DNA from 2 places in the Tardiphaga sp. P4_G1 genome. Region 2 is predicted to be linked to the other one. Evidence: riboswitches for the same ligand, from Rfam matches in the RefSeq annotation. Region 2 holds a riboswitch; the other holds the start of a gene.
The links. A riboswitch is a leader RNA that binds a small molecule or an ion and turns the genes downstream of it on or off. The one in region 2 is predicted to bind S-adenosylmethionine.
Positions count from the first base shown of each region.

Region 1: linked by a shared signal. The riboswitch ahead of metX (homoserine O-acetyltransferase MetX) and the one ahead of AC1DUY_RS18265 (O-succinylhomoserine sulfhydrylase) in region 2 are both predicted to bind S-adenosylmethionine.

Region 1 covers NZ_JBFUJU010000010.1:8,846-14,350, forward strand. The annotation lists gene metW (methionine biosynthesis protein MetW) at 1-158, opposite strand, end outside; gene metX (homoserine O-acetyltransferase MetX) at 161-1,363, opposite strand; SAM riboswitch at 1,451-1,530, opposite strand; gene AC1DUY_RS22685 (chorismate mutase) at 1,734-2,585, shown strand; gene hisC (histidinol-phosphate transaminase) at 2,612-3,715, shown strand; gene AC1DUY_RS22695 (prephenate/arogenate dehydrogenase family protein) at 3,717-4,655, shown strand; gene AC1DUY_RS22700 (DUF2125 domain-containing protein) at 4,783-5,505, opposite strand, start outside.
Region 2 covers NZ_JBFUJU010000007.1:155,284-160,788, forward strand. The annotation lists gene AC1DUY_RS18245 (aldo/keto reductase) at 1-173, opposite strand, end outside; gene AC1DUY_RS18250 (LysR family transcriptional regulator) at 313-1,206, shown strand; gene AC1DUY_RS18255 (outer membrane protein) at 1,436-2,098, shown strand; gene AC1DUY_RS18260 (2'-deoxycytidine 5'-triphosphate deaminase) at 2,192-3,298, opposite strand; SAM riboswitch at 3,406-3,485, shown strand; gene AC1DUY_RS18265 (O-succinylhomoserine sulfhydrylase) at 3,570-4,751, shown strand; gene AC1DUY_RS18270 (SGNH/GDSL hydrolase family protein) at 4,880-5,505, opposite strand, start outside.

The sequences.
Region 1 (5,505 bases), on a different contig from region 2:
AGCAGATCGCCATCGCCGCAGCCCACGTCGAGCACCTTCGAGCCCGGCCTGATCATCTCCGCGACCAGGAGGTGATCGCCACGATAATCCTGCGTGCCGCGCGGCGCCGGCGTCGCCACCGCAGAATTCAGCGGCAAGGCTTGTTGTGGAAACGCCATCTCTATGTCCCCGTAACAGGCAGGCCGCGCACGGAGGCTGCGGAGTTCAGAAATGCACCGGCGATATCGAGGAACTCGGGCACGTCGAGCAGGAAGGCATCATGACCCTTGTCGGTTTCGATCTCCGCAAAGGACACGCGGACGCCGCCGGCATTCAGCGCGTGCACGACGTCGCGCGATTCTGCCGTCGGGAACAGCCAGTCTGATGTGAACGACATCAGACAGAAACGCGTCTGCGTATCGCGAAACGCTTCCGCAAGCTTGCCGTTGTGGTCGGCTGCGATATCGAAATAGTCCATCGCACGCGTCAGATAGAGATAGGAGTTGGCATCGAAGCGCTCGACGAAGGACGAGCCCTGATAGCGCAGATAGCTCTCGACCTGAAAATCCGCATCGAAGGAGAATGTCGGCAACTCCCTGTCCTGCATGCGGCGGCCGAACTTGCGGTGCAGAGCGGCATCCGACAGATAGGTGATATGCGCGGCCATCCGCGCGACGCCGAGGCCGCGATGCGGATGTGTGCCTTCCTCGAAATAACGCCCGCCGCGCCAATCGGGATCGGCCATCACGGCCTGACGGCCCAACTCGTGGAAGGCGATGTTCTGCGCCGAATGCCGCGTGCTGCAGGCAACCGCCAGCGCGGAGAACACGCGCTCCGGATAGGCCGCGGTCCATTGCAGCGTCTGCATACCGCCCATGGAGCCGCCGACGACGCAAAACAACTGACCGATACCGAGACTGTCGATCAGCATCGCCTGCGCACGCACCATGTCGGGAATGGTGATGACCGGAAAATCCAGTCCCCAGATCTTGCCAGTGGCGGGATTGGTCGAGGCCGGACCGGTCGAGCCCATGCAGCCGCCGAGCACGTTCGAACAGATGATGAAGTAGCGTTCGGTATCGAGTGCCTTGCCGGGGCCGACCAGCGTCTGCCACCAGCCGGGCTTGCCGGTGATCGGATTGATATTGGCGACGTGCTGGTCGCCGGTCAAAGCGTGGCAGACCAGGATGGCATTGGATTTGTCGGCGTTGAGCGTTCCGTAGGTCTGATAGGCAATCTGGAACGGGGTGAGGTCGACGCCGCAATCAAGCCGCAGCGGCTGATCCATGCCAAAACCCGCGACCAGCGAGGTCGGATGATCGGCTTCATGTCCACGCTCATCGGGGCGGACAACCGGACTCTTCACCAGTTCGACATTTACCATCTTGATACCGGCCTCCTCAGGAGGTTCTCAAACCAAAACCGGAATCAGGCCATAAAAAACCCGGCCTGAACAAATAGCTCGGCCGGGATCAAACTGTCCCCGGCCTGTTTAGCGAGTTGTTTAACGTGGCTGCAAGCCGGCCGGCTCAAATGACCACGGAAGAGACCAGAAACTAGTCCCACACCCGCCTGCCGTCAATATGGGCATACCCCGGTCAAATTGCCCAACTGCCCTGCGGCCAAATCTTCCATGTTTTCTTTGCTTTCCGGCACCGTCTTACCTAATCAATGGCCGTGCCCGCCGGCTCCCCGGAGCCGGCCCGGCAAGCTCGACGGGACCTATCACGCCTCCCGTCCCGAAGGTTTTGAACATGTCGAAATTACCGCCCGCCCCGCCCTCGCTGGATGAACTGCGCAAAGAGATCGACAGCATCGACGCGCAGGTTCACGCCCTGTTGATGCAGCGCGGCGACATCATCGACCGGCTGATTTCGGTGAAGCAGACCCAGGAGGTCGGCTCCGCCTTCCGGCCGGCGCGCGAGGCCGACATGATGCGCCGTCTGGTGCAGCGCCATCGCGGCATCCTGCCGATCGACACCGTCGAGAGCATCTGGCGGGTAATCATCTCGACTTTCACTTACGTTCAGGCGCCGTTCTCGGTGCATGCGGATCTGTCGCTCGGCGAGAGCGCGATGCGGGATTCCGCACGCTTTCATTTCGGCTTCACGGTGCCTTACGTCGCGCATTTCAGCGCCGCCGCAGCGGTCGAGGCCGTGGCCAAGTCCAAGGGCGATCTCGCGCTGGTCTCGGCGACGTCCAGCCGCACGCCGTGGTGGATCCCGCTGGAAGCCCTGGGCGCGCCGAAGATCATCGCACGCCTGCCGTTCATTGAACGCGCCGACCATCCGGCCGCATTGCCGGTGTTCGTGGTGTCACGCGTTGCCGACAGCGCTATGGTGACCGAGGTCGAGATGTGGAGCGTGCGGGTGTCCGGCTGGAATGCCGAGACCGCGCGCGCGCTATCGCCGCTGGCCGAAATCGTCGCCGTGCCGGATACCGCCTTTGACGGCGCGGCGCTGCTGATCTCGATCACGAGAGCCTCGAGCCTCGACAAGATCAAGTCGGCGCTGATCGAAGCCGGCGCCTCGGTGCGTTCCACGGCTCTCGTCGGCAGCCACGCAACCCGCTATACCGTGGCCGCCAACGACGCACCGCGTTCGTAAGCCAATCTGACGTTCTGGAGTTGAAGATGTCCCGTCCCGTGCCGAAGCCCGGCATTCTCGATATCGCGCCCTACACCCCTGGCAAGAGCCCGGTGGTGGAGCCCGGCCGCAAGACCTACAAGCTGTCGGCCAACGAGACCCCGTTCGGTCCGTCGGCGCGCGCCAAGGACGCCTTCGCCACCGCTGTCGCGCATCTCGAGGATTATCCGGAAGGCACCTCGAAGGTGCTGCGCGAGGCGCTCGGCCGCCGCTTCGGCCTCGATCCTGCGCAGATCATCTGTGGCGCCGGCTCCGACGAAATTCTGAACCTGATTGCGCATGTCTATCTCGGCCCCGGCGACGAGGCGATTTCAACCGCACACGGCTTCCTGGTCTACCCGATCGCTACCCAGGCGAACGGCGCCACCAATGTGGTCGCTCCGGAAACCAACTTCACCTGCAATGTCGATGCGATCCTGAACTGCGTGACCCCGCGCACCAAGCTGGTGTGGCTGGCCAATCCGAACAATCCGACCGGCACCTATCTGCCGTCCTCCGAGATCAAGCGCCTGCGCGYCGGCCTGCCGGAGCACGTGCTGCTGGTGCTCGACGCCGCATACTGGGACTACGTGACCAAGGGCGACTACGACAACGGCCTGGAGCTGGCGAAGACCACCGAGAATACCGTCGCCACCTACACCTTCTCGAAGGTGCACGGCCTGGCCGCCCTGCGGATCGGCTGGATGTTCGGCCCGGCGCACATCGTCGATGCGATGAACCGGATTCGTGGGCCGTTCAACGTCTCGGCGCCGGCGATGATGGCAGCAGTGGGGGCGATCGAGGACACCGGCCATGTCGAGATGTCGCGCACATACACCGCCAAGTGGATCGGCATCCTGACCGAGGAAATCACCAAGCTCGGCATCGAGGTGACGCCGAGCGTGGCCAATTTCCTGCTGATGCATTTTCCGGCGACCGGCAAGACCGCAGCGGATGCCGATGCGTTCCTGACCAGGCGCGGGCTGGTGCTGCGCGCCGTGACCAATTACGGCCTGCCGAACTCGCTGCGCATGACCATCGGCACCGAGGAAGCCAACAGGCTGGTGATCGAGACGCTGCGTGAATTCATGGCATCGAATTCGGGGCAATGACGTGAGCGCCACGCCGCCCTTCAAACGTATCGCGCTGATCGGCCTCGGCCTGATCGGCTCGTCGCTAGCGCGCGGCATTCAGCAGCTCGGCCTTGCCGGTGAACTGGTTGCCACCGACAATTCGGCGGTGGTGCGTGCACGCGCCGTGGAAATCAAGCTCGCCGACCGCATCGCCGACGATAATGCCAGCGCGGTCAAGGATGCCGATCTGGTCATCGCCTGCGTACCCGTCGGTGTGGCGGGCGACGTGGCGAAAAGCATCGCGGCGCATCTTTCGCCCGGCGCGATCGTGTCCGACGTCGGTTCGGTGAAAGCCTCCGTACTGCACGCGATGTCGGAATATCTGCCGGACAATATCCACTTCATTCCCGCGCATCCGGTCGCCGGCACGGAAAACTCCGGTCCGGATTCCGGCTTCGCAGAATTGTTCAGCAATCGCTGGTGCATTCTGACGCCGCCCGAGGGCGCGGATCCCACGGCCGTCGAGAAGCTCACCGGCTTCTGGGCTGCGCTCGGCGCCAATGTCGAGATCATGCAGGCCGCGCATCACGATCTGGTGCTCGCGGTCACCAGCCATCTGCCGCATCTGATCGCTTATACAATCGTAGGCACGGCCGACGAGCTCGAAGACGTCACGAGGTCGGAAGTGCTGAAGTTCTCCGCGGGCGGTTTCCGCGATTTCACCCGTATCGCAGCATCAGACCCGACCATGTGGCGCGACGTGTTCCTCGCCAACAAGGACGCGGTGCTGGAAATGCTCGGCACCTTCCAGGAAGACCTGTCGAAGCTGACACGTGCGATCCGCCGCGACGATGGCGATGCGCTGTTCGAGCACTTCACCCGCACCCGCGCGATCCGCCGCGGCATCGTGAGTATCGGTCAGGATGAAGCGGCACCGGACTTCGGGCGCAAGCATCAGGCGCTGACGAAGAAGGATTGATCGCAGGACCAACAGCCGTCATTGCGAGCGAAGCGAAGCAATCCAGCCTTACTTGCTTTGCAGCTTCTGGATTGCCGCGTCGCTTCGCTCCTCGCAATGACGTGGAGAGGCCGGCGAACCTCACGCCCTAAAACAACGGCGGGATCTGCGCCACGCGCAGCGGCCCGAGGAACACCGCGCCATCGACAAATTTCAGCGGGAACGACCGCGCCGCTTTGCCTTCCAAGACAGCCGCGGTCCCGATCGAATTGACGCCCGCAGCAAGGCCGCTGCCGGCATTCTTGCGCACGACATTGCCGAGACCGGGGATCGCGCGATCCAGCGCACCGAGGATGTTGTTGACGTCCTGCGATTTCACGCCGGGCGCAATGCGATCCAGCGCCTCCTGAGGCACGCCCATCTCCAGCAACTTGTCGATCCCGAGGGCGGCGATAGCCTTGTCCAGCCCCGCCACGGTCATCTGCAATTCGCCGTCGAGATTGCCCGCGGCGGTCAGACCGAGCGAGCCCGTTGCCAGCGAGATGATCTCGCCCTGCTGGACGCGCGACTGCACGATCTCGACGCGTCCACCTGCAGCCTGAAGCTCGCGGAAACGCTGCGGCCAGGGCTTGGGCGAGACATCCTTGAGTCCGCTGAGCAATGCGCGGATATCGGCATCGAACGGCGCCGCGAGGATCGGATGAACATCGGCAATGCTGCCGCTCCTGATCTGCAGGGCCGTCTCGATCACCGGCTTGTCCGGCGTCGAATTCGCTGCCGTGCGGCCATGCAATTCGACCTGTTTGGCACGTGCGGTCGGCGCCTGCACCGAGCCGGCGAAGCGGTCGAGCGACACATCGTCGAACACGAT
Region 2 (5,505 bases):
CCATAGACTTCGGCGGTATCGAAGAAGGTGACACCGCGTTCGACCGCCGCGCGGATAAGCGCGGTCATTTCCGTTGTGTCGGCCGGAGGCCCGTAGCCGAAGCTCATGCCCATACAACCGAGACCGATGGCCGAGACTTCCAGTCCGCTGCGGCCGAGTTTGCGTGTCTTCATGTCAGATCTCCTGTGCCATCCGGCGAATGAGCGGCTCCCGCGCTGGTGGGATGTTGCCGCCGACCTGCGACATCTGGAGACCGTGCGCCCATGAGACTAGATGATATAATCTGCACGCACTTATCAGCCGGATTCATGAATGGCCCGCCAGACAATCGACGACCTCCTCGCCTTCTTTGCCGTCGCGAAAGAGGCGAGCTTTACGCGCGCGGCCGCCAAACTCGGCGTCTCTCAATCCGCGCTCAGCCACACCATCCGCGGTCTCGAAGAACGGCTCGGACTGCGGCTATTGACCCGAACGACCCGCAGCGTCGCGCCGACCGAAGCCGGCGAACGCCTGATCCGGACGATCGGCCCCAAGCTGGAAGAGATCGACGCCGAACTCGCGGCGGTCACGGAGCTGCGCGAGAAGCCGGCCGGCACCATCCGCATCACCACCGGCGAGCATTCCGCCGAGACGATCATCTGGCCCGCCCTCGCCAAGCTGCTGCCGCGCTATCCCGACATCAAGGCCGAACTCGTCGTCGATTACGGCCTCATCGATATCGTTGCGGAACGCTACGACGCGGGCGTTCGCCTGGGCGAACAGGTCGCAAAAGACATGATCGCCGTCCGCATCGGACCGGACTTTCGCATGGTCGTGGTCGGCGCACCGTCCTATTTCGCCAAACGACCGCTGCCGAAACGCCCGCAGGACCTCACCGCGCATGACTGCATCAATATCCGTCTGCCGACCATGGGTGGCCTCTATGCGTGGGAGTTCGAGAAGCGTGGGCGCGCCTTGAAAGTGCGTGTCGATGGCCAGATCGTGTTCAACAACATGTCGCTGCGCCACAAGGCGGTGCTGAACGGACTGGGGCTGGCCTATTTGCCGGAGGATCGCGTGCGCGATCACATTGCCTCAGGCCGGCTTGTTCAAGTGCTTGACGATTGGTGCCAACCGTTCTCGGGTTATCACCTTTATTATCCGAGCCGCCGACAACCGACATCCGCATTCGCGGCGCTGGTTGAAGCGTTGCGTTACCGTGGCTGATCAACGGTTGTCGTGTTCCAGCGCCTCAATCCGAACGTGATTGAAACGAAATCGCACATTGTGAAAAGTTCCTGAATCAATTTGGGCAATGCTGTGTCCTAAGCGCGACGTGGTCGCCAAAGCTGCCTTTTTCGTTTGAGGCGCTGTTGCACGCGTGTGACAGCAATCACTGCGCAATAGTCTAGGTTGCCTTTCGTCATCCCCCGTCGGGATTGAGAAGGAACACCTGATGAAGAAGCTTCTACTGTCTACCGCTGCTCTGGCCCTCGTCGCTTTGGCCGCTCCGGCGTCCGCTGCTGACCTGGCTGCGCGCCCTTACACCAAGGCTCCGGCCTATGCTCCGGCTACTCCGATCTACAACTGGACCGGCTTCTACATCGGTGGTCACGTCGGCGGCGCGTTCCCGGGCAACGACAACAACCTGCTCGGCGGCAGCAATGACGGCACGTTCATGGGCGGTGTGCAGGGTGGTTACGACTACCAGTTCGCCCCGAACTGGGTGTTCGGTCTCGAAGCCAATTACAGCTTCCTGTCCACCAGCAGCAACTTCGACAATCGCGGCCTCGGTTCGGTCACCGGTCGTGTTGGTTACACTTGGGGTCCAGCACTGCTCTACGTGAAGGGCGGTTACGCTTGGGCTGACTCGCGCTTCACCAACGGCTTTGCCGGCGACGGCGGCCGCGATGGCTACACGGTTGGCGGCGGTCTCGAATACCTGTTCACTCAGAACTGGTCGGGCAAGGTCGAGTACCAGTATTACGACTTCGGCAACGTCAACTTCATCACGCCGACCCTCGCCGTTGGTGGTTTCAAGAACGACGAGCACACGATCAAGGCCGGCCTGAACTATCGCTTCAACCTGGGCAACTTCGGCGCAGGCTTCGTTCAGTAAGCCTGACGATCTATCGTCTACTTCGTCTCCAGAAAAAACTTAGGCCCGCAGCAATGCGGGCCTTTTTTCTTGCTTACTCGGAGCGGTGAGCGATCAGACTTTGAAGTGCTTCGACAGCTTCAGGCTCTGGCCCTGATAATTCGAGCCGATACGCTGGCCATAGAGGGCATCCGGACGATCCAGCATGCGCTCATAAACGAGACGGCCAACGATCTGGCCGTGCTCGAGAATGAACGGCACTTCGCGCGAGCGCACTTCCAGCACGGCGCGCGAGCCTTTGCCGCCAGCGCCGTCATGGCCGAAGCCGGGATCGAAGAAGCCGGCATAGTGGACGCGGAATTCGCCGACCAGCGGATCGAACGGCACCATTTCGGCTGCGTAGTCCGGGGGCACCTGCACCGCTTCCTTGGACGCGAGAATGTAGAACTCGCCGGGATCGAGGATCAGCGTGCCGTCCTTGCGCGCCGAGATCGGCTCCCAGAACTCATTGACGCTGTAGCCACCGCGGCGATCGATATCGACCACGCCGGTATGACGCTTGGCGCGGTAGCCGACGAAGCCCGAGGCGTTTTCGCCGGAGAGATCAACCGACAGCGCGAGGCCGTTGTTGAGGTCAGCCGTGTCGCTGTCGACCAGCGGCTCCTGCGCGTGGAGTTCTTCCAGCGCCTCGGTGTCGAGCACCGCATCGCCGACCCGGAAACGGACCTGCGACAGGCGCGAGCCTTCGCGCAGCAGGACTGGAAATGTCTTCGGGCTGATCTCGGCATAAAGCGGCCCGTGATAGCCCGCACCGATCACATCGAACCGTCTGGTGCCATCAGCAATCACCCGCGTGAACACATCGAGGCGCCCCGTGGAGCTCTTCGGATTGGCGGCGGCGAAGATGTTCGGCGGCAGCGCCAGGCTCTCGATCAGCGGCACGATGTAGACGCAGTTGGTTTCGAGCACCGCACCGTCCGACAGGTCGATCTCGTGCAGCTTCAGTTCGTCGATGCGCTCGGCGACCGTCGAATTCGGCCCCGGCAGGAAGCTGGCGCGCACGCGATAGGCGATGGAGCCGAGCCGCAGATCGAGGCTGGCGGGCTGAATCTGGCTCTCGACGAAGGGATATTCCGGCAGGATCAGGCCTGCATCGGCCATCGCCGCAATCATGCGGTCGGGCAGAATTCCATCGGCATCGGGGGCAAGCGTAAACGGCACAGGTCTCGTCCTTCGGTCGTCCTTCAGCGAGAATACACTGAAAAATAGCGACTTTACCGGTTATCTCAGCCCCGCCTTGACGAAAAGGGCAAGCGGGAATATGCACATCGTTATCCCGTGGTGATTTGAGCCGGCCGGCTTGCAGCCACGTAAAATAAGTCGCTAAACAGGCCGGGGACACATGTCCTTCCAGCATGCGATCCCGGCCTGAGGACGTCCGTCCAGGCCGGTTTTTTTTGTGCCCGTGTTACGCGGGTACGTTGGAGGTCACATGTCTACGAAGTCCTATCGCCCCGAAACCCGGCTCGTTCATTCCGGCGCGCTGCGCTCGCAATTCAACGAGACGTCCGAAGCCCTCTTCCTCACGCAGGGCTTCATCTACGAGACCGCAGAAGCCTGCGAGGCGCGGTTCAAGGGCGAAGATCCCGGTTTCATCTATTCGCGCTTTTCGAATCCGAATACGTCGATGTTCGAGAGCCGCATGATCGACCTCGAAGGTGCGGAGGCTGCACGCTCGACGGCCACCGGCATGGCCGCCGTGACCACCGCCATTCTCGCGCCGCTGCGCATGGGCGATCACGTCGTCGCCGCCAAGGCGCTGTTCGGCTCCTGTCGCTACGTCATCGAAGAGCTGCTGCCGCGCTACGGCATCGAATTCACGCTTGTCGATGGACTCGACCTCGACCAGTGGCAGAAGGCGATGCGCCCGAACACCAAGTCGCTGTTTCTCGAAAGCCCGACCAATCCGACGCTTGACGTGCTCGACATATCAGCCATCGCTGACATCGCCCATGCCGGCGGTGCGCGACTGATTGTCGATAACGTATTCGCGACGCCGCTCTGGCAGAGCCCGCTGGCGCTCGGTGCCGATGTCGTCGTGTATTCGGCGACCAAGCACATCGATGGGCAAGGGCGCTGCCTCGGCGGCATCATCCTGTCGTCGAAGGACTTCATCGACGAGCATATTCACAACTATCTGCGCCAGACCGGCCCCTCGATCTCGCCGTTCAATGCGTGGACGCTGGTGAAGGGACTGGAGACGCTGGCGATCCGCGTTGAGCGGCAGACGCAGACCGCGGCAGCCATCGCAGACGTGCTGGCGCAGCATCCGAAAATCTCGCGGCTGATCTATCCGGGCCGCGAGGATCATCCGCAGGCAGCAACGGTGAAGAAGCAGATGCGTGCTGGTTCAACGCTGATCGGCTTCGAGGTAAAGGGCGGCAAGGCAGCGGCGTTCCGCGTCCTCAACGAGCTGAAAGTGGCCCGCATCTCCAACAATCTCGGCGACGCCAAGAGCCTGGTCACGCATCCGGCGACAACGACGCATCAGCGCCTGCCGCTGGAAGCGCGGCTCGAACTCGGGATCACGGAAGGTTTCATCCGCTTCTCGGCGGGCCTTGAGCATCGTGACGATCTGATCGAGGATCTCGAAGCGGCACTGGCGAAGGCGTAGTTCGCGCCATCACACTCCGTCATGCCCGGCGAATGCCGGGTATCCACGTCATTGCCTAGAACTAAGACGTGGATGGCCGGGACAAGCCCGGCCATGACGGCGTTTTAGTTTCAACTACCACAATAAACTTACAGCGGCTTCTGCGCCTGCTGAATCTGCGGCTCGTTGATGCCGAGCTTCACTTGGCCGACCGACTTGATGATGTTGTCGCCCAGCAGTTGCGCGAAGCAGGCATAGCCCCAGTCGTTCATATGCAGGCCGTCAGCAATGACGAAGCTGTCGAACGACATCTGCTGGCCTTCGTGCCATTCCTTCATCACTTCGAAGCGCGGGAAGATGCCGACCTTGCGTAGTTCGGCCACCTTGTGCAGCAGCGAGACCATCTTGCTGGTACCTTCCGGCCGCGTATTCACCAGCGGGGAATATTGCGGATCCACCAGCACCAGATCGGCACCCGCCGCCTGAATGCGGGCGACGCCGTCTTCCACCATCTTGCTGGTTTCGCCGGGATCGAGATTGCGCAGCACCGCATTGGTGCCGACTTGCCAGATCACGAGATCAGGCTTCGAATTGATCACTTCGCTCTGCAGCCGCGCCATCATTTCCGGCGCATCTTCGCCGCCCTTGCCGCGGTTGAGCACGGTGATATTGGCCGACGGGTAAGCACGATGCAGCTGCGCGGCAAGGCGGTTCGGATAGGTGAATTCCGGCGCTGTCGAACCGTAGCCTTCGGTGGAGGACGAGCCGAACGCAA